Regions from separate parts of the Streptomyces sp. NPDC020747 genome, predicted to be linked through region 1. Evidence: riboswitches for the same ligand, from Rfam matches in the RefSeq annotation. Region 1 holds a riboswitch; the other holds the start of a gene.
The links. Region 1 has a riboswitch for cyclic di-AMP ahead of ACH4YP_RS26075 (transglycosylase SLT domain-containing protein). Riboswitches for the same ligand answer to the same signal wherever they lie in the genome.
Positions count from the first base shown of each region.

Region 2: linked by a shared signal. The riboswitch ahead of ACH4YP_RS21875 (C40 family peptidase) and the one ahead of ACH4YP_RS26075 (transglycosylase SLT domain-containing protein) in region 1 are both predicted to bind cyclic di-AMP.

Region 1 covers NZ_JBIRTJ010000010.1:190,423-205,635, reverse strand. The annotation lists gene ACH4YP_RS26105 (DUF2092 domain-containing protein) at 1-970, opposite strand, end outside; gene ACH4YP_RS26100 (CHRD domain-containing protein) at 1,382-2,407, opposite strand; gene ACH4YP_RS26095 (polyprenyl synthetase family protein) at 2,626-3,636, opposite strand; gene ACH4YP_RS26090 (peptide MFS transporter) at 3,991-5,520, shown strand; gene ACH4YP_RS26085 (CocE/NonD family hydrolase) at 5,549-7,543, shown strand; gene ACH4YP_RS26080 (DUF5959 family protein) at 7,644-8,564, shown strand; cyclic di-AMP (ydaO/yuaA leader) riboswitch at 8,921-9,085, shown strand; gene ACH4YP_RS26075 (transglycosylase SLT domain-containing protein) at 9,089-9,823, shown strand; gene ACH4YP_RS26070 (HAD family hydrolase) at 10,101-10,919, opposite strand; gene ACH4YP_RS26065 (FAD-dependent oxidoreductase) at 11,232-12,434, opposite strand; gene ACH4YP_RS26060 (ATP-grasp domain-containing protein) at 12,536-13,780, opposite strand; gene fahA (fumarylacetoacetase) at 13,995-15,213, shown strand, end outside.
Region 2 covers NZ_JBIRTJ010000008.1:95,663-110,875, reverse strand. The annotation lists gene ACH4YP_RS21920 (GNAT family N-acetyltransferase) at 1-1,141, opposite strand, end outside; gene ACH4YP_RS21915 (ATP-grasp domain-containing protein) at 1,138-2,439, opposite strand; gene ACH4YP_RS21910 (hypothetical protein) at 2,590-2,982, opposite strand; gene ACH4YP_RS21905 (NocE) at 3,063-6,869, opposite strand; gene ACH4YP_RS21900 (penicillin-binding protein 2) at 7,591-9,075, opposite strand; partial or broken gene ACH4YP_RS21895 (IS5/IS1182 family transposase) at 9,162-9,660, shown strand; gene ACH4YP_RS21890 (hypothetical protein) at 10,017-10,286, shown strand; gene ACH4YP_RS21885 (ATP-dependent Clp protease proteolytic subunit) at 10,593-11,228, shown strand; gene ACH4YP_RS21880 (hypothetical protein) at 11,236-11,544, shown strand; cyclic di-AMP (ydaO/yuaA leader) riboswitch at 11,883-12,094, shown strand; gene ACH4YP_RS21875 (C40 family peptidase) at 12,098-12,571, shown strand; gene ACH4YP_RS21870 (DUF6328 family protein) at 12,662-13,147, shown strand; gene ACH4YP_RS21865 (ATP-binding protein) at 13,182-13,625, opposite strand; gene ACH4YP_RS21860 (helix-turn-helix domain-containing protein) at 13,889-14,746, shown strand; gene ACH4YP_RS21855 (DUF397 domain-containing protein) at 14,756-14,983, shown strand; gene ACH4YP_RS21850 (8-amino-7-oxononanoate synthase) at 14,964-15,213, opposite strand, start outside.

The sequences.
Region 1 (15,213 bases):
TGCCCAGGTCCTCGCCGCCCTCGAACTCCTTGCCCAGGTCCTCGCCAGCCTTGGGCCGCGCCCGGTCCGCCCGGCCCTCGGACTTCGCCTCGTCGCCCTCGGTGACCTTCGCGCCCTTGGGCGGGCTGAAGTCGAAGGTGGACGCGGCCGGCTTGGAGAAGTCGACCTTGGTGAAGCCCGCGTCGATGACGGCCGCGCCGCCGCTCGCCGGGGTCAGTGTGAACTTCAGGGGCAGACCGGTCTTCGAGTCCACCGCGATGGAGATCGCGCCGACCGTCGAACCGGACGTCTTGGGCTTGATCAGCAGCTTGTAGGCGTCGCGGCCCGCGACCTGCGCCGTACCGTCGACGGTCACGGACGTCGTGTCGTCGGCCGCCTTCAGCGCCTCTTCGGCCAGCTCCTTGGGCGTGGCCGGCACGTCGTCGGCCTTGCCCTTCGCCCCCTTCTCGGCGGCGCCGGAGGAGTCCTTCACGTGGTACGCCTCGTTCGACGCGCTGTCGTACGCCCACACCTCGTCGCCGTTGTGGATCACGCTGTACTCGGCGGCCTTGTCGAGCAGTGAGAGCTTCTGCTTGTCCTCGCCGTCGGACGCGACCCGCAACGTGTGCGTACCGGACGCCAGTTCAAGCAGCTTGGACGACGGGTCCGCCGAGGAACCCGACTCCTCACGCCCGCCCACTCCGCCGCCGAGGCTGCTCTCCAGCCCGCCGAGGTTCGGCAGGCCGAGGTCCGTGCTGATCTTCACCGTGCCGGACAGCTGCTGTACGTCCGACGCCGCGATCTTCTCGATGAGCTGCTGGGCGGTGATGTCCGGCAGGTCCGGGTCGCCGGAACCGGCGAACGCCGGGACCAGCCCGATGGTCACGGCCGCCACCCCCAGCACCGCGACGGGAACGGCGTACCGAGCGGCTTTGCGTCGGCCGGTGCGCGGGTCCTCGTTCGTGTTGTCGTCGGATTCGTACGGTGCCATGTGTGCCCTACCTCCGTTGTCGGCGGCTGATGCACTCGTCCATCCCCGCCGCCATTGTCACCCGAACTCCTGTGAATCGATGTGTCCAATCTGACCAAACCGGCCGGCGGAAAGCGTCAGACCTCGGAGCCAACTCCGTGTACACCTGCGGTATGACATGGGTGGACGGCGCCTCCCCCGACCCGTAGGGGTCGTACGGGGAAGACGCCGTCCGTGTATCTCGCCGGAGCGGGGTGAAACCCCTTCAGATTCGGGAGGATCGCTGCCGAATCCGGGTGGATCGCTCCCTGGTTCGGGTGGAGCCGCTTCCGGATTCGGGTGGAGCTCTTCCTGTTTCGGACGGTCCGCTTCCGGATTCGGTGGATCAGCCGGTGGTCAGTGGGCAGTTCACCCGTTCACCCGTTCACCCGTTCACCGGTTCACGAACACGTAGTCCGCCCCGTACGAAACTCCCACGATCTTGCCCACCTTGCAGGACCCGGCCGGAGCAACCCCGCCCACGGTGTTCAGCCGCAGGATCTCCGCGGTGCCCGCGAGCAGCCCCCGGTGCTTGCCGGACTGCGTGGCCCTGAGGTCCAGTTCGGGGATGTTCTTGTCGCCGTTCGGGGTCTTGGAGATCAGCGCGCCGGTGACCGCGCTGCGGTCGGCCGAGATCCACTGCGGAGTACCCGAGTTGGGCTTCACGAACGAGTGCGCGATGGGACCGCCGAGCACGGCGAGCACGTCTCGCTGGGCGAAGGACGTGGTGCCGTCGGCCGCCTTCTTGCACTCGTAGATCTGCTTGCCCTTGATGACGGACGCCTGGAAGTTGTTCAGCGCGTGCCGGAAGTCGAACTTCGTGGTGACCTTGTGGAGCTGGCCGCGGACCGCTCCGCCCGGGAACTCGGCGGTGTGCAGGTTGGCGTGGAAGCTGCCCGGGTCGGCCTTCAGCTGCCCGAGCAGGGCGGCGTCCTCGACCTTGACCGTGCCGGTGACCGTGCGGCCCCTGGCGTTGTCCAGCAGCTTGGTGAAGTCGACCTTGATACCGCCGTTGACCCCCTTCGCGCCCTGGTGGATGTGGAGCAGGGTCGGCTTGCCGGTGCCGCGCCACTTGACGGCGACGGACACCTTGTCCCCCTTGACCTTGACGAACTCGAGCGCTGCACCGTCCTTGTCACCGACGGCGGGGCCGCCCTGCACCGGCACCTCGTTGGCGCCGTTCAGACTCGCGGCGAGGATGGTGCCCCCGCTGCCGCCGGCGAGAGCGCCGCTCTGTACCTCGATGGACTTGTCCCCGTGCCCCGAGTGGCCCGCGCTCGCGCTCGAACCCTTGCCGGAGCTCCCGCTGTCGGCGACCGCCGGGATGACGGCGGCGGCGACTCCGGCCGCGGTGGCCACCGCGACGCCGGTCATGACGAGGCTCTTACGACGCTGTGCGAACGTAACGATCGTCCCCATGATTCTTTTTTCTCCCCGTAGTTCCGCTGATGCCCCCTGCATCAGCTTCTGTGCTTGAACTACGGAACGGATCCTAGATTGGACTCATTCCAAGGATGTGACCTGCGTCACACGCAAAGGGGATCCTGGAGCAGAAACCGAGGGGATCCTGCAGAAGAACAGGCAGACACGCAGGTCAGCCCGCCCGGTGCACCACCGCCCGGCGCACCACCGCGCGGTCAGCCCGCCCGGTGGACCACCGCGTCGCACAGCTCCACCAGCGCCGCCTTCGCGTCGCACTCCGGGAGCGGCGCCAGCGTGGCGCGGGCGTCCTCCGCGTACCGCACGGTGTCGCGGCGGGCCTGGTCCAGGGCGGGGTGCACCCGCAGCCTGGCCAGCGCCTCGGCGTGGCGCGCGTCGTCGGACAAGTCCGAGGCGAGCAGCTCCGACAGCGCGATGTCCTCGGCGAGCCCCAGCCGCTCCACCCGCTCGCGCAGCCGCAGCACGGGCATCGTCGGGATGCCCTCGCGCAGGTCGGTGCCCGGCGTCTTGCCGGACTCGCGCGTGTCGCTGGCGATGTCCAGCACGTCGTCGGCGAGCTGGAAGGCGACGCCGAGCCGTTCGCCGTACTGCGTCAGCACGTCGACGACCGTCTCGTCGGCGCCCGACATCATCGCGCCGAATCGTCCCGCCACGGCGATCAGCGAGCCGGTCTTGCCGCTGAGCACGTCCATGTAGTGGTCGATCGGGTCGCGCCCGTCGCGCGGGCCGGCCGTCTCCAGGATCTGGCCGGTGACCAGCCTCTCGAACGCCTCCGCCTGGATGCGTACGGCCTCGGGGCCGAGGTCGGCCAGTATGTGAGAGGCCCGCGCGAAGAGGAAGTCGCCGGTGAGGACCGCGACCGAGTTGCCCCAGCGGCTGTTGGCGCTGGGCACCCCGCGGCGCACGTCCGCCTCGTCCATCACGTCGTCGTGGTACAGCGTGGCGAGGTGGGTCAGCTCGACGACCACGGCCGAGGGCACGACACCCGGCGCGTACGGGTCGCCGAACTGCGCGGCGAGCGTCACGAGCAGCGGCCGGAACCGCTTGCCGCCCGCGCGCACGAGGTGCTGCGCGGCCTCCGTGATGAACGGGACCTCGCTCTTGGTGGCCTCGAGCAGTCCCTCCTCGACAGCCGCCAATCCGGCCTGGACATCGGCTTCGAGAGCCTGGTCCCGCACGCTCAGCCCGAACGGCCCGACGACGGTCACGAGGGTCTCCTGTCTGCTGACGCTCTCAACGGCGGTCTCTGGATGCTCTGGGTGTGCTGGGCCTGCTGGGTACTACAGGTGCTGCGGATGCTGTGGGTGTTTGTCGATGTGTCGCTGCTGGCACTCAAGTCAGCGTATCCGGTCGCCTTTCGATCACAGTGAGCGCCCGCCCGCCACCTGCCATCACCCTGCCTGACACGCTCCACCTGCCCCCTTTTGCCCCCCGCCGCCGACCGGGCGGTATCCGATCACGGACGGTATGTTCTTGATCTGCCGATACGACTGATACATCCGGTACGGACGACACATGCGGTACGTCCTGAAAGTGAGCCATTTTTCAGGAAGTGATGCTTCTTGTCCCGCGACACGATCGAGTCCGACCCTGATCCGGAGCCAGATCCGGAACCCGGTGGTCCGCCCTCGGACCCTGCCGACGACCATGCCTTCTTCGGCCAGCCCAGGGGCCTGCTCACCCTCTCGGGCCTGGAGGTCTGGGAGCGGTTCTCGTTCCTGGGGATGCAGGCGATCCTCGTCCTGTACTTCGCGGACACGGTGGCCCACGGCGGCATGGGCATGTCCGCCGGAACGGCCGCGTCCGTCTCGGCCGCGTACGGGACGCTGGTCTATCTGGTCTCGGTGGCCGGCGGCTGGCTGGCCGACCGCATCCTCGGCTCGTACCGGGCGGTCCTGTGGGGCGGCGTCCTGATCGCCTGCGGCCACTACGCGATGGCGGTGCCCACCGCGGCCATGACCTGGGCGGGACTCGGCCTGATCAGCGCGGGCACGGGCCTGCTGAAGCCGAACGTCGCCACGATGGTCGGCAAGCTCTACCGCACCGACGACGACCGCCGCGACGCCGGTTTCGCCGTGTACTACATGGCGATCAACATCGGCGCCTTCGCGGGTCCGCTGATCACCGGCTGGCTCGGCGACCACCAGGGCTGGCACTGGGGCTTCTCGGCGGCCGCGGTCGGTATGACCTTCGGTCTGATCCAGTACGTCGCGGGCCGCCGTCACCTGGCCGGGCGCAGGAACACGGCCGAATTCGCGCTGCCGCCGGCGTCCATGCGCAGGGCCGTCCGCCTGATCGTCCTCGGCCTGCTGGCGGTGGCCGTCCTCGCGGTCCTGCTGGCCGCCGCCGGATGGCTGACCATGGGCCGCTTCGTGGACCTGCTGACCCTGATCTCGGTGATCGCGCCGGTGGTCTACTTCGCGGTGATGTTCAGGAGTCCCCGGGTGACTCCCGGGGAACGGGGCCGGCTGCGCCCGTACATCGTGCTGTTCCTGGCCTCCACGGTCTTCAACTTCATCCTCTTCCAGGCGTACTCGACGATGATGCTGCTGGCCGCGTCGAACGCCGAGACGACGATCCTCGGCTTCGACTTCCCCGCCAGCTGGTACGCGTCCGCCCTGGGCGCCTTCGAGGTGGCGCTCGCCCCGGTCGTGGCCGCGCTGTGGGTGCGGATGGGGCACAGCCAGCCGCACGCCTCCAACAAGATCGCCTTCGGGGTGGTGCTGGGAGGCCTGTCCTTCCTCCTGATGGTGCTGCCGACCTCCGGCCACGACAACGACGACTACCTGATGTCGGCCTGGTGGATCGTCGGCTCGTACTTCCTGCTGGGGCTCGGCGACATCCTCCTGGAGACCTCCGGCATGTCGGCCACCACGAAGCTCGCCCCGCGGGCCTTCGCCAGCCAGACGATGTCCCTCTGGTTCCTCTCGCTGGCCCTCGCCAACGGCATCCAGGCCCAGACCGTAAAGCTCTACGACGACGTCTCCAAGCCCGCCTACTTCGGCGTCAACGGCGCGATCGCGGTCGCCGCGGGCCTGCTCGTGATCGCCGCCGCACCCTGGCTGCGCCGCACGATGCACCCGGTCCACTGAGACCCCACAGGCCCTGGAGGTCACCGCCATGCGCATCCGTACGTCCTTCCCCTACGAGACGACTCACGACGACCTCCGCGTTCCCCTCCCGGACGGAACCAAGCTCTACGCGCGCGTGTGGCGCCCGCTCACCGACGAACCCGTACCGGCCCTGCTCGAATACCTGCCCTACCGACTGACCGACTGGACGGCCCCGCGCGACTGGCAGCGCCACCCCTGGTACGCGGGGCACGGCTATGCCTCCGTACGCGTGGACATCCGGGGGCACGGCAACTCCGAGGGCATGCCCGGCGACGAGTACTCGGCGACGGAGCTGGCCGACGGGGTCGAGGTCGTCAACTGGCTCGCCGCCCAGCCCTGGTGCTCCGGCAGGGTCGGCATGTTCGGCATCTCCTGGGGCGGCTTCAACTCCCTCCAGATCGCGGCCCTCGCGCCCGAGCCGCTCAAGGCGGTGGTCACCGTCTGCTCGACGGACGACCGCTATGACAACGACGTGCACTACATGGGTGGTTCCGTACTCGCCGTCGACATGCACGCGTGGGCGGCGACCATGCTCGCGTTCGTCTCCCGCCCACCCGATCCGGTGTACGCGGGCGAGGTCTGGCACGACCTGTGGGTCAAACGACTGGAGATGGTCGATCCGTTCCTGCACACCTGGCTGGCGCACCAGACGAGGGACGACCACTGGCGCCGCGGCAGCGTGTGCGAGGACTACTCGGCGATCGGGGCGGCGGTGCTCGCGGTCGGCGGCTGGCACGACCCGTACCGGGACGCGGTCCTGCGTCTGGTGGAACATCTCCCGGCCGACCGCGTACGGGGGATCGTCGGGCCGTGGTCGCACCAGTACCCCGACCGGGGGCTGCCGCCCGGCCCGGCGATCGGCTTCCTCCAGGAGACGCTGCGCTGGTGGGACCACTGGCTCAAGGACACGGAGACCGGGATCATGTCGGAGCCGCTCCTGCGCTCGTACGTCAGCGACTCCCACCCGCCCGCGACGGTGTACCCGACGCTGCCGGGCCGCTGGGTCGGCGATCCGGCCTGGCCCTCTCCTCTGGTGGCCCCGGTGACGTACGCGCTCAAGGGCGAGCCCGTGGCGGTGCGGTCCCCTCAGCACACGGGGGTGGACGCCGGCCGTTTCTTCCCCTTCGGCAACGACGCGGACCTGCCACCCGACCAGCGGGACGAGGACGCGAGGTCGGCGTGCTTCGACTTTGAGGTCCCGGAGGAGATCTGGGTACTGGGCCGCCCGCGCGTGCGCCTGAGGCTCACCACGGAGGCGACGCGAGGACAGGTAGTGGCCCGGATCTGCGACGTGGCCCCCGACGGCTCCTCGACCCTCGTCACCCGAGGCGTCCTGAACCTGTCAGCCCGTCATGGCCGTGACCAGGTCGTTCCCTGGAAACCGGGCTCTACGGAGGATGTGGTTCTCGACCTGAACGCCATCGGCCACGCCTTCCCTCCGGGCCATCGCGTCCGGCTCGCCGTCTCCTCCGCGTACTGGCCGTGGATCTGGCCCCAGCCCGGTTCGGAGGCGGGCTTCACCCTCACCCCTTCGGGGAGCGTGCTGGAACTCCCGCTCCGCGCACAGGAGTCGGACCCGTCCGTCTCCTTCGAGGAACCGGAGGTGGCGGAGCCCATGGGGGTCAACTTCCCCGCGACACTGGACGAGCCACGCCCCGAGCGTCTGGTCGTCCGCGATGTCGCCAAGGGCGAGTGGCGCCTGGAGGTGGACCCGCGGTACGGAGGCACCCGGGTGTATCCCGACGGCCTCGAATTCACCGAGGAGGCCCTGGACACGTACACGATCGTCGAGTCGGACCCGCTGTCGGCGAGCGCCCGCTCGGACTGGTTCGTCCGGCTGCACCGACCGGACCTCCCGTGGGACGCGAGCGTCGAGTCGCACTCCGAAACAACCTGCGACGAGGCGGACTTCATCACCTCGAACGAGGTGATCTGCAAGGACGGTGACGAGGTGGTGTTCCACCGCACCTGGGAGAAAAGGATTCCGCGGACCGCGGGCTGAGCTCGTACGCTCCCCGCATGACGGCGAACGCGTACGTGGGCCCCACGACCGCAGTCGCGCGTGTAGGTCCCACGACCGCAAACGCGTATGCAGGGACCCCATGACCGCGTACGCCTATGTGGGGCCCGAAGACATAAGGGAGGCAGCCCGGCCTGGCGGGGGCGGCGCCCGGATCCGGACCCCGGCCGACCTCGACGCCTTCCTGTGCGCCCGCCCCGCCGACGAACTCGCCGAACCGTTCACCTTCGTCGTCGACGCCTCCCTGACCCTGCGCCTGGCTCCACGCCGCTCCGAACACGTGGCCTGCGCGGACGGGAAACCGGTGCGCGCCGCCGGGGAGTTGGGCTTCGCACGGACCTCGTCCGGCTGGGCGGTCACGTACGCGAGCAACCAGTCCACCGGTTACTGCCCCGACCCCGAGTCGTGGCGATCGCTCGCGGCGGCCCTCACCCGCGCGGGCATCGACCGCACCGGCGCCCACACCGGCGGCTACACCCACCCGATCACCTACCGCCGCTGCCCGTCCTGCTCCGGATGGAACTCCGTGCAGGACGCCCACTTCGTCTGCGCCCTGTGCGACGCCGACCTCCCGGCCGACCACCGCACCGGCCCGACGGACCTCGCGCTCCTCGCCGACGAGGAGGGCAACTCGGTCAGGATCACGGTCCTCGGCCGGCACCCGCTGATGGCGGCGGGCCTGGCGGCCGAGATCGTCGTGGAGACGCCTTTCGTCCGTGGCCGCCTCGAACTCGCGCTGTGGCGCCGCCGACTTGAGGCCTGGGGGCGCGCCCTGGACGCCGCGTCGGACCGCGGCGAGGACATCTCGTGGATGACGGTCGAGGGAGGACCGTCGATTTCCATTCGGCTTACGGGAGAACGGGATTGCCCCGAGGTGATCGTGGAGGACGACACGATTTCCATGGCCACCGTGTGCGTACCCGTCGATCTTCCCCGGAACTGGATCGACAGCCACCGGCAGAAACTGCGTGACGTACTGACCCTCTGGAACCCAGAAGACTGACTCTCCGGAACTCCGAAGGGCAGCGAGAACGTTTACGGACAAGTAGCACCTTATGCCGACTGGGCGGACATCCAGACTCCGCCCGACTTGCCCGTATTACGCACTGGACGCACTTAATTCCCTACCTGCACCAGTGAATTGGGTCACGTCCGCTCGGGGCCGCCGATTTGCCAAGTCGGCCGATTCACCTTTGCTCAAAGCAAGTTGAACTTCACCTTCCGAATGGATCAAGAATTCCCATCTGCCCTGAACAGGCAAATGGCATAGCCATGCGAATTCCGGGCTTGTTCACGGCATGTGCTCTCGCATACGTTCACGTCACTCCGGATGGACCGCCTAATCCTGCCGCCGCCCGGAGATCCCAACCATCCATTCACTCGCGTACGGCAGGAGCGGGGGACCCAGGTAGGCCGCCGGTCCGGATTCCGGAACGGCTCGGGGTGAAGCCGCGTGCAGCATGCGGCCGGGCAGCTCCCGCCCGAACCCGACAGCTCACCTCGCAGGCGTCGGAGAGGAAACGCGCCATGGCCGCACGAGGCAAGCACCGCCGCACCAGAATGAACACCCTCACGCGCGGCATCGTCGCCGCGGGAACCGGCGGAGCCGCGCTCGCGCTCCCCCTCGTGGGGGCGACCGGCGCCCACGCCGCACAGCCGACGCAGGCCGCCCAGGTCGCACCGGCCGCGGTCCCGCAGGTCTCGCTCGTCACGTACAAGGTGGTCGCGGGCGACACCCTGACCAAGATCGCCAAGAAGCACTCCACGAGCGGCGGCTGGCAGAACCTGTACAAGGCCAACCGCGCGGTCATCGGCGACGACCCGGCGGTCATCCGCCCGGGCCTCAAGCTGACGGTCGGCACGAAGAACGCCCAGACCTCGGCGAAGACGGCCACGGCGACCAAGGCGTCCACCGTCACCCCCGCCGCCGCGAAGACGTACTCGAACAACCTCGACGGCTGGATCAGGGAGTCGCTGGACATCATGGCCCAGCAGGGCATCCCGGGGTCGTACGACGGCATCTACCGCAACGTCATGCGCGAGTCGTCGGGCAACCCGCAGGCCATGAACAACTGGGACTCCAACGCCGCTGCCGGCACGCCGTCGAAGGGGCTCCTCCAGACCATCGACCCGACCTTCAACGCCTACCACGTGGCCGGCACCTCGATGGACCCCTTCGACCCGGTCGCCAACATCACGGCGGCGTGCAACTACGCCGCCGCGAGGTACGGCTCGATCGACAACGTCTTCGGGGCCTACTGAGCGGGCCGGCATCGGCGGGGCCGATATCGGCCCCGCCGATGCCGGGCGGGCCCGCGGCGAGGGGAGCCGACCTCTCCGCGGGCCCGCCGCCATGACTTCTCCCGGCGAAGAACTAGGGCCCTTCTGATGGATCTCCGTGGGAGAAGGAGCGGCGGTCGGTGCGTGCGATCGGCGTGCGGTGTGGAGGGTCATGTGGCGGAGCCACCTGGCCCTTCGCGCCGTGCGGCGAGCGTGCGTGCCGGGCGTCGCGACGCCGCGGAGATCCATCAGAAGGGCCCTAGGGCCGCCGCGAGTCGAAGAGCCGTTCCAGCACCACCGCGATGCCGTCCTCCTCGTTCGACAGGGTCACCTCGTCGGCCACCGCCCGGAGTTCGGGGTGGGCGTTGGCCATCGCGACGCCGTGGGCCGCCCAGTCGAACATCGGGATGTCGTTGGGCATGTCACCGAAGGCGATCGTGGTGGCGGGAGTGAGGCCGAGGTGTTCGGCCGCCAGGGCGAGACCCGTCGCCTTGGTCACGCCACATGGCTGGAGTTCGACGGTGCCGGGGCCGGACATCGTGACCGTGGCGAGGGAACCGACCGCTCCGCGGGCCGCGGACGCCAACTCGTCGTCGGACAGCAGGGGATGGCGCAGCAGCACCTTGCTGATGGGTTCCGTCCAGAGGTCGTCGCGGCGCAGGACACGTACCGCGGGCAGTGTCGGGTGCGGCATCTCGTACCCCGGCTCGATGAGCGTGAGTCCGTCGACCCCGTCCTGGTCGACCGCGGCGTACACGTCACCGACCTCCGCCTCGATCTTGCCGAGCGCCGTCTCGGCCAGCTCGCGGTCGAGGGTGACCGACCAGACCATGCGCTCGGCGCCGGCGTCGTACAGCTGCGCCCCCTGACCGCACACCGCCAGTCCCCGGCTGCCCAGTTCGTCCAGCAGGGGGCGTACGCGTGGTGCCGGGCGCCCCGTCACCACGAGGTGCCTGGCACCTCTCCCGATTGCCATCGCCAGCGCGGCGCGTGACCGGTCCGACAGGGTGTCGTCGCCTCGCAGCAACGTCCCGTCCAGGTCAGTGGCGATGAGTGAATATGCAATCGGTGCGGCCATGATCAGAGAATACGGATCGAACGCCCCAACGACTCGACGGGAACCGGACGTCGTCCGGTATCTCGTCAGGCACAGAGGTCGTCACAGGCACCATCCGTCGGCCGCCCGGAGGCAAATCGCGGGCGAAGGGGATCAGTTGACCATGCCCGGCCCGCTCCCCCGCCCCCGGTCAACCGGCCCGTCGCCCATCCCCGGGCCCCTGTTTCCCCATGCCCGGCCCTGTCCAGTGGTCGCCGCACGCACACGACCCGCGCGCCGCTCGGTGGCTTCGGCGACGCGTCGATGCGTACGCGCACGAAGCGGAGGTTCCGTTCAGCCGCGCGCCCCCACCAGATGCCGGACCAACCTCGGTGAGGCGAACTCCGTCCCGCACACGAACCGCATCACCGGCCCGTACGAAGCCGCCGCCGGCAGCCCAGTGAAGTAGAGCCCGGGTACGGAAGACCTGAACCCGGCGCCCAGCTTCGGTGTCCCCCGGCTCACCGCCAGCTCCGTACGCAGTTCGTGCCCGAGGAAGTCCATCGCGGCGAGGTCGACGCGGTATCCGGTCGCGGAGACGACGTGGTCCGCGGAGAGTTCCTCGACGCGTCCGTCGAGCGTCCGGACGGCGAGGGCCGGGTGGCCGTCCACCGATCCGGAGCGGACTATTCGCGACACCTCGCTCACCTGCACCTTCCCCTCGAACCGCTCGCGCAGCCACCAGGCACCGAGAGGGCCGAGCACGCGGCGGACGAGGAAGTGCCTGGCCTGCGGCGGCAGATGGCGGTACGGGTGGGGGTAGTAACTGAGTGCCCACAGCGACCAGGCCCGGCCGAAGGGCGACTCGGGACGCAGCCTCGGCTGTGTCCAGGGGGGCGCGCCGAAGGCGACCGACCCCTTGCCGCGCGCCACCACGCGCACCTGCGCGCCCGCCTCCGCCGCGAGCGCCGCCGTCTCCAGGGCGGACTGGCCCGCGCCCACGACGATCAGCTCCTTGCCGGAGAACCGGGACAGGTCGTGGAGCTGCGAGCTGTGCGAGACGGGCCCCGTGGGGGTCGGTCCGTCCGGTGCGGCCGCGGCCAGCTCGGGCGGCAGATGCGCCAGCCCGGACAGCCCGGTCGCGACGACGACCGCCCGAGCGGCGAACAACTCCCCGGAGTCCAGTTTGAGTTCGAAGCCCCCCGAGCCGCGCCGGTCGACCGAGACGACCCGCACCCGCTCCAGGTCCGGCACGAGCTTCTGCCGGAACCAATCCCCGTACGCGACGAACGTCTCGACCGGGACGATGTCCTCGTCCGTGACGAGTCGGCGGATGCCGGCCGCGTCGCAGTAGTCGACGAGGTTGTGCCCGGGCTGCGGGGCGTCGATGTTCGAGGCGGCCGGGGTCGACTTCAGAAGCATCCCCTCAGGCATGTGCGCACGCCAGCTCACCATGGGCTCACCGAACACCCGTACCGGAATGCCGCGCGCTCGCAGATGCGCGGCGGTGGACAGGCCGAAGGGCCCGGCACCGATCACTGCCACCGGCTCCATCACGAAGTCCCCTCCCCAGGACGCTGCTTCGTCACTTCGTGGTCAACACCATCAGGTGCTGTGTACTGGTTCGTCGTACTGCTGGCTCGTGCTCAGGCAAGCCCTCACCCCGTGCTCGGGCGGGTGCTCCGGCGGTTGGTCCGCCACAGTTGGTACATGTGCTTCACTCCGGGCCGTACGAAGCGCGCGAGCATGGTGAAGAACGGCCGCAGGTCGTCCGCCGCCAGCCACGCCAGCTCCGTGCCGCTGGCGTGGCTGGGGGCGTGCGGTGTCGTGTAGCCGCTGCGGCGGTACGCGAGCAGCGCGGGCAGGTCGATGTTCTCCACGATGTAGCGCCGGCCCGCGAGCTGTTCCCCCTCCGGAACGGTGCGGCCGGTCAGGTCCAGATGCATCGCGCGAACGACGTCGATCCCCGACTCGCTCTCGAAAAGCCGGAACTGTGCTCCCATCCGCGGGTTGAAGTCGAGCAGTTTGTACTGGCCGTCGCGCCGGTCGAAGCGCAGGTCGAGGTCGATGACACCGCTGAAGCCGATCTGTTTGATGAAACGCGCGGCGATGTCCGCGAGTTCCGGATTGTCGACCACGTACGCGTTCGCCGTCATCCCCGCGTGCGGCGGCCAGGAGCGGACCTTGACGCCGGTGAACATCGCGAGCGGCGTCGAGTCCGCGTCGAAGTACGCGTGCACGATCCAGTCCTCGGCGTCCTCCCTGGGCAGGTACTCCTGGAGGATCACCCCGGGGTGCTCGCCCCAGCCGCGAGCGAGCGCGAGCAGCCCCTCGCGGGTCCCGATACGCGTCGTCCCCCTCACGGCCGGTCGCGCGCGGCGCACGAAGGCCTCGCGGTTCTTGGCCACGAGCGGGAAGGTCGCTTTCGCCGCGAAGTCCTCGATCTCCGCGTACGACTCCGGGCAGGCGGACTCCGGACTGGGTATGCCGTGTTCCAGGCAGAGTTCGTGCAGGCCCTGCTTGCTGGCGAGGCGACGCGGAAGGCCGGCCTCCACTCTGGGAAACAGGAAGCGGTCCGCGAGCTCCTCCTGGTGCTCGGCGATCAGCACCGCGGCCTCCTCGTCGGTCGGGATCAGCACGGTGGGCCGGCCGATCCGGCGCCCGACGCGCAGCAGCCCCTCGACGAGCCGCTCCGGCCGCTCCGTCCCGGTGGTCGGCCAGACGAACGCCTGCCGCAGATGCCGTGAGACCGCGGCGGGTGTGTAGCGGTCCTCCGTAATCGCGTACATCGGTACGCCCAGGCGCCCGAGGCTGCGGATCGCGCCCACTCCGCCGTGGTGCAGCGGGTAGTCGCCGAACTTCACGATCAGGCCCGGAACATCCCGGTCCGCGCCGAACGGCACGCCTGCGAAACGTCTGGCCACGGGTCCCCCCACGTGTCCCCCTCTACCGGACCCGGACCCACCCCGTCCGCGTCCCCCGAAAGGACGCTAAGCCGGAATCAACTACTCCGACCCCGCCCTTAATCGGACATTGCGAACTCTTTAGACACTGCCCAAGAGCGGCGACTCCCCCGTAACGTGTGCTGCACCCACCCGGAAAGCGAGGCAGCACCCGATGCCCCCCTTCGATGTCACCGAGGGCGATCCCTTCGGCCCGCACAATCTTCCGTACGGCGTGTTCTCCCTCGACGGTTCCGACAGCGGCTCCGATGCCGTCTCCGGCAGCGGCAGCGGCTCCGGCCGGCGGAGCGTGGGCGTTCGGCTGGGCGACCACGTGCTGGACGCGGGGGCCGCGGCCGTGGAACTCGGTTCCCCGTACGCCGCGCTGCTCGCCCGTCCCTCGCTGAACCCACTGCTCGCGGCCGGCCGCACGGCGTGGTCGGACGTGCGGCGCGCGATCACGGCGTGGGTGACGGTGCCGGCCCACCGCGAGACGATCGCGCCCCTGCTGCACCCGCTCTCCGAGGTGACGCTCCACCTCCCCTTCGAGGTCGCCGACTACGTCGACTTCTACGCCTCCGAGAACCACGCCCGTAACGTCGGCCAGATCTTCCGCCCCGACGCCGAGGACTCCCTCACCCCCAACTGGAAGCATCTGCCGATCGGTTACCACGGCAGGTCGGGCACCGTCGTGGTCTCCGGGACCGAGGTCGTACGCCCCTCGGGTCAGCGCAAGGCCCCGGCCGACCCGGCGCCGGTCTTCGGGCCGTCCGCCAAGCTGGACATCGAGGCGGAGGTCGGCTTCGTCGTCGGCACGCCCTCCACGATGGGCACGGCCGTCCCGCTGAGCGGCTTCCGCGATCACGTCTTCGGGCTCTGCCTCCTCAACGACTGGTCCGCCCGCGACCTCCAGGCCTGGGAGTACGTCCCCCTCGGCCCGTTCCTCGGCAAGTCCTTCGCCACCTCGGTGTCGGCCTGGATCACCCCGCTCGACGCCCTGGACGACGCCCGGGTCACACCCCCGGCACGTACGCATCCGCTGCTGCCGTATCTGGACGACGCCGACGACGCGGCGGAGGACCCAGGCGGCTACGACCTGCGCATCTCCGTCGCCGTCAACGGCCATGTCGTCTCCGAGCCTCCCTTCTCGACCATGTACTGGACGGCCGCCCAGCAGCTGGCCCACATGACGGTGAACGGCGCGTCGCTGCGCACGGGCGATCTGTACGGGTCGGGCACCGTGAGCGGGGCCTCTGACGACCAGCGGGGCTCCCTCCTGGAGCTGACCTGGAACGGGCGCGACACCCTCGACCTGCCGGACGGCAAGCGGACGTTCCTGGAGGACGGCGACACGGTGACGCTGACCGCGTGGGCTCCCGGGCCGCATGGCACGC
Region 2 (15,213 bases), on a different contig from region 1:
CCCGGTCCGTGTCGGTGCGGGGCAGGCGGAGCAGGAACGAGTGCTCCTGGCTCGCCAGGCAGCCGCGGGCAAGCTTCGCCTCGACACTGCCGATCCCGGCGTGCAGGACGGACACGCCCTCCTGGGCAGCGGCCTCGAGCACGCGGTAGTACAGGACGTCGTAGTAGAGCGGCAGCTTGCCCTGGGCGTCGTAGTCGAATCCGGCGCGGTGGCCGAACCATTCCTCCCGGCCCCGGGACCGGGAGCGCAGGACCATGCCGAAGCCGATGACGTTGTTGTCCTTGCGGGCGACGGAGACCATGACGTCGTCGCCCATGACCTCGGCGATCCAGCTCAGCAGCCCCGCCGAGTGCTCGGGGCTCGCCGGATTGCCGTACTTGCGCAGCAGGTTGCAGTCCAGCTCGCCCAGCCGGGGCACCAGGTCCTGTGTGAGCGGCTCGATCCGCACCTCCACCTTCGCCTCGTCCAGGGCCCGGCGCTCCAGCCGCACCCGGCGGCGCCGGTGCTTGCTCATCTCGGCGAGGAACTGGTCCCAGCCGCCGGGCGGAATCGGCAGCCAGGCGTAGTGCGCCGACGGGTGTGACCGGTAGCCGCGGTGCCGCAGCAGTTCCACGAGGCCGGTGTCGCGCTCGTCGACGTGCGGGAAGCACACGGAGGCCGCGCCGCGGTCCTCGGCAAGCTGCTCGGCCTCGGTCACCAGCGCCTCGACGTCCGACGGCAGCGCCTCGGGCGCGGCCAGCGGACGGGTGCGGCCGAGGTGGCGGCCGCCGCACACCAGCGACGGCAGCAGCGACGCCGGATCGCCGCCGGCCACGTCGACCAGGCAAGCCTCCACGTCGGGCGTCCTGTCCTCGAGCGCCCGGGCGAGCATCGCGTCCGGCCGGGCGAGCAGCCACGGCACCGAGTCGTCCGCCCACGCGGTCACCAGGGCCGCGACGGGCATGTCCGCCCGGCGGCGGACGAGGAAGTCCATCGTGGTGCCGGAGTTGCGCTCCTGGACCGCCAGCCAGCGGGGCGTCTGGAAGAAGTCCTCGGGGCCGACCAGATCCGGCCAGCCGGACCCGGGCAGCCCGGCGGCATCGGCCACCCGCACCACGTCCGCCCCGCCCCGCACGCTCTGCCCGGTCACGTCGCCGCTCACGGCTGCTCGTCCTCGTCCTCCTCGACCACGAAGTCGAGGTAGGAGGCCGCTTTGTCTGCGAGGGCCTGGGCCTCCAGCCGGTCCGGTCCGTTGCAGTAGGTGAAGCCGACGCAGGAGGAGTTGTCCATCCGCTGCAGCAGCTTGTCTCCCTTTTCCACGTGCAGCAGTACCTGGCAGCCGGGCACCGCGGAGGCGGCCTCGATGCCGTCGATGCGCTTGAGGGTGCCGCGCCGCTCGGGGTAGATCATGCGCACGGCGGCGCCTCCGTTGTGGACGACGGGCTCGATCGGCGGGACTTCGCCGATCGCGAGCAGCCAGGCGTCCAGGATCGGGCTGCGTCCGGTGACGTCCGTGACCAGCATGGTCATGCAGCTGGACGGGGTCCGCGGATTGGCTTCGATGACGCGCCACCCGGACTCGGTGCGCCGCACCTCGGTGTGGCACGGCCCGTGCCGGTAGCCGATCGCCTCCAGGGTTTCGCGGACGACGGAGTACAGCGCCTCGCGCTCGTCGTCGGACAGCGGCACGGGGAAGGTGTGCCCGCACTCGATGTACGCCGGATCCCCGAACAGGTCCTTGGAGGTGACGCCGAAGACATGGGTGTATCCGTCCACCGTCATCGTTTCGACGCTGACCTCGACGCCCTCGACGTACGTCTCCAGCAGGACGTCCCCGGACCGCGGCTGGCCGCGCAGGCTGTGGCGTATCCCCGACAGCTCCTGCCACGCCTCGACGAGCTGCGCCATGTCGTCGACGCGCCGGACTCCGTAACTGATGGCCTCCGCGGGCGGTTTGGCGATCATCGGGAAGCCCAGCCGACGGGCCGCCTCGTCGAGCCCGTCCCGGCTGCTCACCAGCACGTGCGGAATGTTGTACGGCACGTCGCCGAGCGAGACCCGCAGCCGGTCCTTGACGTTGGCGGTCTCCACGGCGGCGGGGTCGGGGCCGGGCAGTCCGAGCCGCTGGGCCGCCTGCGCGGCGATCACCGTGTGGTAGTCGGAGAACGACGTCAGGCCGTCCACCAGGGGCCGGCCGTCGTCACCGGTCACCACCGACAGCACCGCCTCCAGATCAGTGGTGTCCACGTCGATCACCCGGTCGACCGCCGCGGCGAGCGGGTGGGAGTCCCAGTCGTGCCCGTGGGTGTACCAGGACCGGTCACCGACGAGCAGCCATACCTCCAGTCCGTGCTCACGCGCCTGGTGCAGGCCCAGGACGAAGGGGTGGTTCTGCATGTGCTCGACGATCGCGACGCGTCTGCTCGCGAACTTGGCATAGTCGGCCAGGGGTGTGGACATCGAACAGCCTCCGTCATTCCGCCGTGCAGTCGACCGGACTCGGGAACACAGGACCAGTTGAACCCGACGGTCACGTCCGGGGCACGGTTCGGGCGGTGGCGTGCATAGGCGGTGGGCCAGTCGCATAGGAACGCCGCGCACACCGGCCGTTCAGTTCCTCGGCATCTCGACGAGGGACAGCAGACCGCCGAGCACGGCGAAGAGGGCGAGGAACAGTGCGGTGGCCGTGCCGCCGACGCCGGCGTCCTCGACCACGTGGCCACCGATGAGCCACCATGCCGCCACACCGGCCAGGACGAGCAGATGGTTGCCCCGCTCCCCCAGCAGCCGCATGCCCGCCCACAGCAGCAGCGGCATCGACAGCAGGCCCATGAGCCCCGCCAGCAGGCTTTCGAGCCATCCGGCGCCCATCGCACTCTCATCGGCCGCGGCCGAGTCGTCCGCCCACTGCAGCAGGGAGTTCCACATCCAGTAGCAGACAACGGCCGCAAGCGCCGATACGAGCACGCCCTTCACACAGCGGACGATCCTGGCCTTCATCATGTCCTCACCGTTTCACCGAACCGGGACAGGGGCCTGAGTACACGTACTCAGGCCCCTGTCGTTCATTGCGAGTTGGCGAATCAGTTGCCCGCGAGCGTGTGCTCCAGGGAGTCGGCGAACACCCTGGCGCCGGCGACCTTCGGATGGAAGGACTTCATGGACGGCGCCACGTTGCCCGGCAGCCAGTCCACATCGCGGTTGTCCGCCTTCGAGTGGCCGGACAGGACGACGCCGTGGATCGTCTCGGGGTCACCGCAGATCGCCTTGCCGGCGAACTCGTCGCGCGGATCGGAGAAGACGGCGTTCGCGTTGTACCGGCTGTTGGCGTCGGCGACCGCGCCCTTCATCTCGGTGGCCACGTTGTCAGCCATCTCGTTCAGCCACGGGGCCTCCTCGGTGCCGATGCCGGGGATGCACTGCCCGTTGCCGTCCAGGATTTTCGGATAGCCCATGAGCACGATCTTCGCGTTCGGCGCCCGCTTGTGGATCTCGTTGAGCGTGGTGACCAGGCGCGGTCTGACCGTGTCGCGTGCCCACGTCGGTGCCCACTGGTCGAGCGCACCGGTTTCCCCGCTGACCTCCTCCCCGGTGTCCGGGTCCTCGTTCCCCAGAGAGTCGTTGTTGCACACCGTCAGGGCCGTGATGCAGTGCCGGAAGATGTCGGTGAACCGCATGTCGTTCCCGCCGACCGACAGCGTGACCAGGGTCGTGTTCTGGTCGAGATAGCCCTTGTCCAGCTGCGCCGGTTCACCGTACTGAGTGTTGCGCAGGATCTGGAAGTAGCGGGCACCGCCGCATGCGATGAACTGGAAGTCCATGTCGGAGTCGTGGTCGTCCGCCATGGCCCCGATCGACTTCGACCTGCCCGGCAGCGTGGCCTGACGCGCCCAGGCGTACTTCGAGCGGTGGCACTTGTTCTCGGCGTCCGGCTGGGTCGAGTCGTAGAAGTCGGACTCGGGGTAGTAGTCGTCGCCGCCGTTCGTCGACGCGCCCTCACCCGAGGAGTAGGAGTCGCCCATGGCCACGATCTGGTTCGCCGGCTTGTTGGCCAGTGGCTGGAACCCGACCGCGTCCCACGCGACGTCCTCCGTGCCCTTGCCGTCCTCCGTCACGTTCGACAGGGACACCTTGGGCGTTCCGGTGAAGTTGAACACGCCCAGGGACACCCACTGGTTCTTCGACACCCGCTGCGGCTTCACGCGCTTGGGGCTGGTGGAGTCCGTACCGCCCACCGTGTAGGCGGCCTGGCGGGTGTGCGCGCCGTGGTCGGGCAGGTGCGCATAGACGCGCATCCAGCCGCGCTCCGACTTGTTGAGCGTCCAGGTACCGGTGGTCTTCAGACGGTTCGCGTCGGTCGACCCGTTCTTGTTGGTGTGCGAGAACCAGAAGTGGTTGTCGTAGCCCGCACCGATCTGGTGCAGGTCCATCCGGGCCGAGGCGGAGCCGAACTCGAAGTCGAACGAACCGGCGGACGAGATCGACCCGCATGAGCGGGTACTGGAACCGGTCGGGACGATGCCGTCGGCAAGGTCTTCGACCACGTACGTTCCGGAGGGCAGGTTGGCCGAGCACTCCGGCGGGTACGAGTTCGCGTCCGCCTGCTCGGGGTAGGTGTCGTTGAATCGGTGGATCGGGTTGCCGCACTCGGCGCTGACCGTGCAGTTCTTCCACGTGACCGGCTTGTTGAACCAGCACTTCAGATACAGCGGGTCCGACTCGTTCGGGTCGCCCGGCAGCAGGCACGGGCCCCGGCCGGTGTCATTCGTCGCGCCCGTGCCGATCTTCGACGGGTTGCAGTCGTTGCTGCTGTCGCAGAACAGGCCGATCGGGGGCTTGGCCGCCGTGCGGTCGGCGACGGAGTTCCACCAGGCGGCACGGTAACCGGCCTGGAAGTTACCGGGAGCGAACATCGCCGAGATGGGCCGTGCCGCCCAGCCGATGACCTTCTCCTCGTACGGCCAGTGCTGCGGTTGTGCGGCGTGGCTGTAGTCGTCGGCGCCTGTGGCGTCCTCAAGGAACGGAGTGCGGTTCTCCTTCCACAGCGGGTTCGCCGGGTTGTTCGTCCAGCCGACACCCCACCTGCCGGAAGTGCTGCCGGCCGTCGATTTGGGGTAGTAGCCACTGTTGTAGGCCCATAGGGCGTAGAACCAGTTCTCGATGTACTTCGGGTGGCCGTCGTTGACGACCAGTCCGTCACCGCGGGTCTGGTTCCACTTCTCGATCAGGATGTTCACGCCGGCCGCGATGTTCGCCGCGTAGTCGAGCGCGACCGCCTCCTGCTGCGTCTGAGTCATCGTCGGCTGGCCCTTGCCCGGAAGCCGCATGCCGTCGGTGACCTGCGTGACACCGTAGCCGCAGTCCGACTCGGACCAGTCGATCGCCCACGGGTCGTTCTGCGAGCCGTCGGAGGAGTACTTGACGCCGTAGAAGTTGCCGATCAGCGGGTTCGCCGAGACACCCGGCACAGCGAACCGGGTCGCCTGCCACATGTTCGACTCCTGTGCGGTGATGCCGAGCATCACCTGGGACGGGACGTGCCAGTCCGCACCGCTGCCGCCGCTCATGCTGCTCAACGGGAACAGGGACTGCGGCGAGTACGCGGCCATGCCCGTGTTCTTCCAGTTCGCCGGCCTGCTCGCGTGGGTGTTGAGCTTGCCGACGACAGTCTGGTTGACGGCCCACTCGATCTGTCGCGGCGTCGGCTGGAACGCCTGCTTCTTCGGGTCGTTGCGCGGGACCGAACACGTGCGGTCCGCGTCGACGGGCGACGCCAGCGTCGATGCCCTGCCGGACTTCTCGGGCCCGGCCAGGGCCGGGCTCGCCGCGGTCGCAGCACGCTGGGCGCTGTCGCTGCCGATCCGCTCGCCCGGCATGGCGTCCAAAACCGCTTTCTTCCCCGTGTCCAGGGCCTTCAGCGTGATCCTGGCGGCACGCGGGGAGAAGGAGTCCTCCTGCGAGATCCGCGAGTCCTTGCCGTCCGCCCACGCCGTGGTCAGCGCGGCCGCGCCGCGGCTGGAGATGCGGGCGTCCTTGTCGATCCCGCCCGGGTTGCGGACCGCGCCGGGCAGGGCGCCGCTGTTCTCGGCCTCACCGGTGACGTACACCGCTCCGCCGGGCGTACGGGCGAGGTCGAAGTCGGTGAGCGTACCGTGGGCGAGCTCGGCCGCCTTAGCCTTGCTGTTCGCCGAACTCACCGTCTGGGCGGTGATACGGGAGACGGCGGCTCGGTCGTCGGCCGCGGACCGCTGCTTCCCGCCGGGAAGGCGGTCGATGAAGGTGACGCCGCCGTCGCTGTCCGGCTTGAGCTGGAACGGTACGGCGTGGGTGCGGGCCACCGTCTTCACCGCGGTCCCGTTGATCCGCACGATCCGATTGGCGCGCGCGGCAACGATCCTGCCGTTCACCGGGACCGCCGAGGTGACCTGGCCGGCCACCGTCGTCTTCTCGGCCTTGCCCGTGCGGGCGTCGGTCGTGATCAGCCGGGTCTCGTTCTTCTTTGACGTGAGTTCGTCGGTGAACTGGGAGAACACGACCTCCTCACCTGTGCCGCAGCCCGGCGAGAAGTAGCCGAGCGTGGCCTGGAACGGCAGCTTGCGCACCTCGCCGTTGGTCAGGTTCACGAGAGCGGTAAACGCGCCGCGACTCATCAGCTCGGGCTTGTTGGTGAACGTACGCGGCGCGTACGCGACGGCCGCGTACCTGCCGGACTCGGTCACACAGGCGTTGCCGATCCAGGCGTCCGTCTCAAAGCCGGGCTCGGACAGCGAGGCTGCGGTCTTCCACCGGTAGCCGTCCCTCTCGGCGGCCACCATCAGGTGGAAACCCGTACCGTCGCCCGATGTCGTGAACGCATGGTCCGATGACGACCGGTAGCTCTTGCCCAACACCTCGGCGCGCTTCTTCGCGGGAACCGAGCGGGGCTCGGCTCCCGGACCGGATTCCTCAGCCGAGCGCGCGGTCTGCGAGGACCATCCGTTCGCTGCCCCTGGCGGTACTGCGTCCGCGTAGGCTTGCGTAGTACCGACACCGCAGGCCACCGCGACTGCGACGACCGCGGCCACGGGAACACGCGCATGTCTTAACATGTTGCGTCCGCTACGTCTCAACGTCCTCTCCCTCTGCCGGAGATCACGCCCGGATCAGGGCGTGCGACCGCACCCGGGAACCGGCTCCCACCGACAGATGAGGGCCGACTGTCCGGGGCGGAGACCTAGAAGCGGGAGATCGAAACGACCTCGACCGCAGGTGGTTCGGTGCGCAGGTGAGTCACTGTTTCCACCGTCCCGCACGGCATCGTGCGGTCGTCACGGCGCTCGACGGTCCCGCCGCCCCGACAACCACGCCGTCCCCGACAACGTCAGGGCCGTTCTCTGCTTCTGCACGGCTGTTGCCCCCCACCCGCACCGTCAGCCCACAACCCCCTTGCTGGAAAAGCCGGATGGCTCCCATCCCCTGTGGGGCGGGAGCCATCCTGTCACCGGGCGCTCTTCTGCCTATCTCCTCCCTTCCGCATCACCTGCCTCGGCCGACCGAACTCCCGGTCGGGGCCTACTCGGCACGTGCGGCATCGCCATGCATGGATATGGATAGGGAGCGGTCGAGCCCGGCTCACTTCTGCAAGACGGCCTTCATCACGTCCCGCGCGATGGGGGCGCCCAGGCTGCCGCCGGAGATGTCTTCACGTGAAATGTCCATGTCCGTGGGGTCGATGAAGACGGCCACGGCTACGGACGTGCCATCGGACTTCTCGCCGTACGAGACGAACCAGCCGTAGGGAACCTGCTCGTTCACATCCACGCCGCGCTGCGCTGTTCCGGTCTTGCCGCCCACCGTGATGCCGTCGATCAGGGCCTTCTGGGCGCTGCCCTCTTTGGCGGTGTGCTCCATCATTTCCTGGACCTTCTGGGCCGTGGAGGCGGAGACGGCCTGGCTCATGACCTGAGGTTCGTTCTTCTCCAAGGTGCTCAGATCAGGGGACCGCACCTCGTCGACGATGTAAGGCTGCATCAGCTTGCCGTCGTTGGCCAGAGCGGCAGTCACCATGGCCATCTGCATCGGAGTGCTGGTGAGGCTGCCCTGGCCCATGCCGGTCAGTGCGGTACCGGGCTTGTCCAGGTTCTGGGGGTACAGGCTCTTGATGGCCCGCAAGTCACCGAAGTCGTCCGAGTAGACATCTTTGTTGAGTCCGAACTTCTCAGCCGTCTCACGCATCTTGTCCGGCCCCAACTTCGCCGCCGCGTCGAGAAAGACGTTGTTGCAGGAGTACTGCATGGCGGTCTTCAATGACGCCTTGTTGCAGACGGCGTCCCCTGCCTCGCTGCCGACCTTGTTGGTCGACTGTGGCAAGGGGTACGGCGACACCGCGTCCGAGGCGGCGTCGACATCCGTCACCGCGCCGTGTTCCAAAGCTGCCGCCGCAGTGAGAATCTTGAAGGTAGAGCCGGGCGGGAAGGTTTCGCGCAGCGCGCGATTGGCCAGCGGCTTACTCTTGTTGGCATCGAGCGCCCGGAACCTGTCGCTTTCCTTGAGGGTGTTGCCGGCAAATGACGAAGGATCGTAGGACGGAGTCGAGACAAGGGCGAGAACCTTCCCCGTCCGCGGGTCGAGTGCCACGACCGAGCCGCGGGCGCCAAGGCTTGTGAGTCCCTTGTATCCGGCTTCCTGCGCCTTGGGATCGATCGTCGTGATCACGTCTGCGCCGCGCCGTTCCTTTCCGGCGATGACGTCCGTGAAGCGCTGGAACGCGAGCCGATCGTCCTCGCCGCTGAACACGCTGTCGTACGTATTCTCCAGCAAGGACATGCCCACGGCCTGTGAGGCGTATCCAGTGACCGGTACGTACATGGGGCCGTTCTTGTACGTTCGCTTGTACTTGAAGTCCGCACCGCCGACCTCCGTCGAGCCTGTGATCGGTGTGCCGCCCACGATGATGTCGCCACGTGGCGTCGCGAACTGCTTGATCTGTACTCGTCGGTTCTTCTCGTCGGTGTCGAGCTTGTCAGCCTCCACGTACTGGAGCCAGTTGGCTCGAAGCAACAGCGCAAGCATCAGCAGCCCGCAGAAGACGGCTGTGCGCCTCAGTGGCCTGTTCACACAGCACCCTCTCCAGCGGCCGAAAGGTGCACGGCCAACTGGCAGGGGGGCGCTCCTACTTGGGATCGCAACAGGGCTAATCGGGCATGGGATGGAATGGAAAGAACCATGCCAGCACCTTACGACGTGGTGCGCGCCGCCGTCTGGGCAAGCTGGTCGCCGAGTTGGCCGGGCCGTGGGTGGCCGGGCAGGAGTCCCACCTACGCGAACGCCGGGGCCATGACCGGCAGCGCGCCGCCGGAGCGGGCCCGGACCACCAACTCGTCTTCACCGACCGGGTCGTCGTCACCATGGTCATCCTGCGCTTCCAGCTTACGCATGCCGCCCTCGCCCTGCTCTACAAGGTGGACCACTCCACGATCACCCGCGCCGTCCACGAGATCCGCCCGCGGCTTCGCCGTACCAGACTGCCCCGACCTGCGCCTTCGCACCCTGGCCGATGTCTTCGCCGACGCCGCCTCCCACGGCGTGGAACTGCGGATCGACGCCACCGAGGTCCGGGTCCGACGCCCACAGGCGAACAAGCCCGGCCGCCGGGCGTTCGTCTCCGGAAAGATGCGGCAGAACACCAAGAAGGCCACCGTCAGGCGGCCGGGCCGGAAGACCCCCGCCCACAGGGTCCGGCCCGTCACGCCACCTGGGATACGGGGCGGTGCTACGGGAACTGGTGGAGAACTTCCCGCTGCGCAAGGGAGAGTTGTGGCACCCGGCTCGTACCGGCTCGATCACGAAGGCGCGTGCCCGGATCGGTCAGGCGCCGTTGCGGTGGCTGTTCGACCGGGTCGCGGGGGTGCGGGGTACACGGGCGACGTCGGGGTGTTCTGGTGTGAGCTGCGGGTGATGCCGATGGACGGGACCTGCTTTCGACGTGCCCGACTCCAGCGCGAACGCGGCAGCCTACAGCCGTCCCTCCAACGGTTCGCGGCCCGCTCCGTATCCGCATGGTCGCGCCGGGCGAGTGCGGGATCCGGTCGCCGGCCGGCGCGGTCTTCGACTCCTTCGCCGTGGGCGAGCGGACCCTGGCCCGCCGCCTGCTGCCGCACTTCGCCCCCGGCATGCTGATGACCCGGCCCCACCAAGGCATCGCAGACGCCCGCCCGCTGCACCCCCTGCCACCGCCGATCACCGACCCGGACGCCATCGCCCACCTCGACATACGACGACGCGACCGCCTCGGCGGCACCCTCCACGAGTACCAGCATGCGGCCTGACCTGCACGGACGAGGTTCTCGGCAGGGACAGGGCCACGTGAGCGCGTCGTTCACGAAGCGCGTCCATGTCCACCGAACCCCGAGGACCTGCGCGCCGCCTCCGATCACCTCACGGTTCTGCTCGGCTTCGAGGACGACGCGGCTGCCTGAACACACCGGATGGTCGTGAGAGAAACCTGCTTCACGATCAGCGTAAACACGGTCTGGCCTGCTGTGATCTGTGGATCAGCAGAATCTGCTCCCCATCATCACGTCATGTACGTCCTGTACATTTCCTACAGACCCCCTCCCGGAGGAGCATGTGCCATGACCCGACCGTCCGCCCGCCATGTCCTGCCCGAGTTCACCGAACGCACGAGTTCGGGGAGTCGGACCATGGACCCGTACTCGAAGCTGCTGGAAGAGCGGATCGTGTTCCTCGGGACGCCGATCGACGACGTCTCGGCCAACGACGTGATGGCGCAGTTCATGCACCTTGAGTACCAGGCGCCCGACAGGGACATCTCGCTCTACATCAATTCGCCCGGCGGCTCGTTCAGTGCGATGACGGCCGTCTACGACACGATGCAGTTCGTCAGCTGCGAGGTGGAGACCATCTGCCTGGGGCAGGCGGCGTCGGCCGCGGCGGTGCTGCTCGCGGCCGGCACACCGGGCAAGCGGCACGCACTGCCGGGCGCCCGTGTGCTGATCCACCAGCCGTCGTTCTCCGAGCCCGTCCAGGGACAGGCGTCCGACCTGGCCATTCAGGCCGACGAGTTGACGCGTACCCGTGAGCAGCTGGAGGAGATGCTCGCCCGGCACACGGGGCAGAGCCGGGAGCGGATCGGCGCCGACATCGAGCGGGACAAGATCCTGGACGCGCGGGCGGCACTGGAGTACGGACTGATCGACCGGATCGTCGCGAGCCGGAAGTCCACCCAGAGCGCACGCGGCGCGAGGTGAGCGGCCGATGCTCCCGCCCGAGTTGCCGCCGCTGCCGGCCCTGACCCGCGCCGAGGCCGAGCTGATCGACCGTTACCTCGAAGTGGTCGACCTGCTCGGCCGGATCAACCCGGCCCACTCCGGGGACACCTACCGGGGACTGCGGGCGGCCCAGGCCCTGGTGGGCAAGGCCACCGCACTGCGTGACGCGCTGGCCCTGATGCACCAACGCGGCGAGCACGAGGTGCACGCGCCGACCCTGGCGCGGGCGCTGCGCGTCCTCGACGGTGAGCGCCGAGCGGGCCGGATCGCGCTACCGCCGCGCTCCGACAGCTGACGTACCGCCACGGACCCGGCGTCACGCAGGCATCTGACGAGACGTCCGGGTCAGGGTTCAAACGGACCGAAAGGCGTACCACCGGACAGCGTAGGCAGAGCTGCTTCCACAGGCCCGTGGAAGTTGCTCGACCTGCGTAGCCTCCGTGCGGAATGAGACGTTCCGGTGCTGGTACGAGGGTCGTCGACCCCCTCGACGCCCTCCCGTGGGAATGGCTGTCCACCCGAACGGGTGAGTGGTGAGTAAGCCCACAAATCGCCGATTCCGCTCGGCTTTTGGGACATCAGTGCGTCAAGATCCCTTCCGACGACAAGCCCCCGCCACAAGCGGCGGGGCGATCCGGGCGGACGCCGAGTCCTGCCGCCGCCCGGATGACCGGTCGACAGAAGTGGATCGGCAGGAGTGGAGGACCCAGGCACGACGGGTCGCCGGAACGGTCACGCCATGACCGGGCCGAGCAGCCCTTGGGGTGAAGCCGCGTAAGCGGCCGGGCAACTTCGCCAGCCCGAATCCGACAGGTCATCCTTCACAGGCGGCTGACGAAGGGTTGCGCATGACTGCGCTCAATCGTGTCCCGTCGCTGTTCACCAGGGCCGGTACCGCATCGGCTCTCACGATCGCCGCTGTCGGCGGCGGCCTCGTGGCCCCCGGATTCACGTCCGGCGCGGAAGCGGCCACACCTGCGACGAAGGCACTTCAGGTAGCGGCCTCCAAGAAGGGCTCCCCTTACAAGTACGGGGCCGTGGGGCCCAAGCGCTTCGACTGTTCCGGCCTCACGCTCTACTCGTTCAAGAAGGCGGGCAAGTCCCTGCCGCGTACGGCCGCCGCGCAGTACAACAAGACGAACCATGTCTCCGCTTCGAACCGCAAGCAGGGAGACCTGGTCTTCTTCCACTCGGGCCGGAACGTGTACCACGTCGGCATCTACGCCGGGAAGGGACGGATCTGGCACTCCCCGAAGACCGGGGAAGTGGTGAAGCTCCAGAAGATCTGGACGAAGAGCGTCTGGTACGGCCGGGTCAGGTGACCCGCCCGGGAGGTGGCCGCGGTGATCGCCGCGGCCACCTCCTGGGGCCCGGAACGTGATATTCGCGGCTGAGTGGTTACTCCTACACTCATGGGCGAACTGCATCACCACGAGGAGCGCGACGAGACCCGGCTCGAACGCGCCGACCGCAACTTCAACGAACTGCTCCAGGAACTGCGGGTCACGCAGACCGGGGTGCAGATCCTCTTCGCCTTCCTGCTCACCCTCGCGTTCACCCCGCGCTTCCCCTCCCTGGACACCTTCCAGCGCGTCACGTACGTCGTCACGCTGCTGCTCTCGGTACTGGCCGCCGCCCTCTTCACCGCCCCGGCCGCGCTCCACCGCCGACTGTTCCAGCAGGGCGCCAAGCCGCAGGTCGTGAACGCCTCATCGCATCTGGCCCAGATCGGCCTCGGCGTGCTCGCACTCGCCCTCTCCGGTTCGGTCCTGCTCGTCGTGGACGTGGCGACGAGCCGGGCGGGCGGGATCGCGGCCGGCGCGACCACCCTGGTCGTCTGCGCGGGGCTGTGGGCGCTCCTCCCCCACCTGATCCAGGGCTCCGCCGACAAGGACTAGCGGGCGCCTTCACGCCACCGGTGGGGCACGGCCCTCAGTCGGCTGTCACGGGCTGCACCGGTGCCGTCCAGGGCAGCATGATCGAGACCGTCTTGCCGCCCTCCCTGGTGGGCCGGACCGTCAGCTTGCCGCCGCACTCGACCGTCAGCCAGCGGACGATCACCATGCCGCGGCCGTTGTCCTGCTGGACGGCCGCGGGCAGACGTTTCGGGAAGCGCGGGTGGCTGTCGGTCACACCGATGCGCAGCCGTTCGTCGCGGTCGAGTTCGATGTCCACCGTGAAGGTGGGTGACTGCCCGAACGTGTGTTGTACGGCGTTGGTGGCGAGCTCCGAGACGATGAGCCGGACCGTGTCGGCCGTCTCCGTGTCGGATGGAAGTCCCCATTCGGCCAGCACGTCGGTGACGTACGTGCGGGCGGCGTAGACCGAGGCGGGATCGCTCGGCAGAGTGACGGATGCTTCCTGGTGGTCTGCCATGGCGAGGTCGTCCCTTTCCCACGGGACCGGAGTCCGACACGAAGCGGATGACTTCGAGTACGGTCCCGGACTGGTGCTTGCGCCAGAGTGCCACTACCTCGGCGTTCGTGGTGCCGATCCACCGAGATATGCATATATCTGTCGCTCGAAGCGGTGAACTCTGCGACGGCCGACCGTATTTGGGCGGGCGGCCGGTTTGTCCTCTACGGTCGGCGTGACGCCGGACGATATAGCGCCGGCGCGACGGTCGGAAGGAGACGGCCATGCAGTACGGTCCCGCTGTGCGCCGCCGGAAACTCGGTGCCGAACTGCGTGCCCTGCGTGCCCGAGCGGGCCTCAAGAGCGGCGAGGCGGCCCGGCTCGTCGGCTGGCACCAGTCGAAGGTGAGCCGGATCGAGACCGGCCGCAGCGGGGTGAAGCCGACGGACGTGGAACTGCTCCTCGACGCCTACGAGGTCCGGGACGCGGAGCTGCGCGAGCTGCTCGTGGTACTGGCTGGCTCCGACGACAACGGCCGGCACCACTGGTGGCACGCCTACCGGGGTCTTCTGTCGTCCGCCTACAGCGACTTCATCAGCCTGGAGTCGCAGGCCGGCGTGATGCGCACGCTGGAGAACTCCGTCGTGCCGGGGCTGCTGCAGACGCCGGAGTACGCCCGCGAGGTGACCCGGGCGGCCATGGGCGGGGCGCCGGACGGCGAGGTCGACGCGCTGGTGGAGGTGCGCCTCGCCCGCCAGGACGTGCTGCGTTCGAATCCACCGCTCCGGCTGAGTGCGGTTCTCGACGAGGCGGCCCTACGACGAACGGTCGGCGGACCGGCGGTCATGGCACGGCAGTTGGAGCACCTCGGAGAGGCCGCGCAACTCCCTCACGTGCGGATTCAAGTGCTGCCGTTCGGAGTTGGAGCTCACGTGGGCGTCACAGGGCCCTTTGTTATTTTTTCGTTTCCGAGCACTTCTGATCTGGATGTGGTTGTTCTCGACCACTTGACGAGTAGCCTCTATCTCGAACGGAAAGAAGACCTTCAGGCCTACAGCGAGGCCTTCGACTCCCTTCAGGTCCACGCCCTTTCGCCCGAGGAAACGTTGGATTTCATCGCCGGTGTAGCTCACGGCGCATAAGGAGGCACCATGCCCGCCCCCCTGCCTCGGTCCGTACCTTCGAGCATCCGTCTGCACGGTGTGCGGTGGCAGCGCAGCAGTCGCAGCACGGGAATGAACAACTGCGTCGAGACGGCCCGTCCGGGCCCCGGACCGTGGGCCGGACTGCTCGCGGTGCGCGACTCGAAGAACACGTCGGGACCCGCCCTGCTCTTCGCCCCCGCAGCCTGGGAGGGATTTATCGCCGCGCTTCGATGATCAGGCGTACGGCACGGTCCAGTTGCCCGTCGGTGAGGTCCGCGCGGGCGGTGAGCCGCAGCCGTGAGATGCCGTCCGGCACCGACGGGGGACGGAAGCAGCCGACGGCGAGACCGGCCTCGCGGCAGTCCGCGGCCCAGCGCACGGCCCGCTCCGGGGAGGGTGCGCGCACGGAGACGACGGCGGCGTCCGGTCGTACGGCTTCGAGGCCCTCGGCCGTCAGCCGTTCG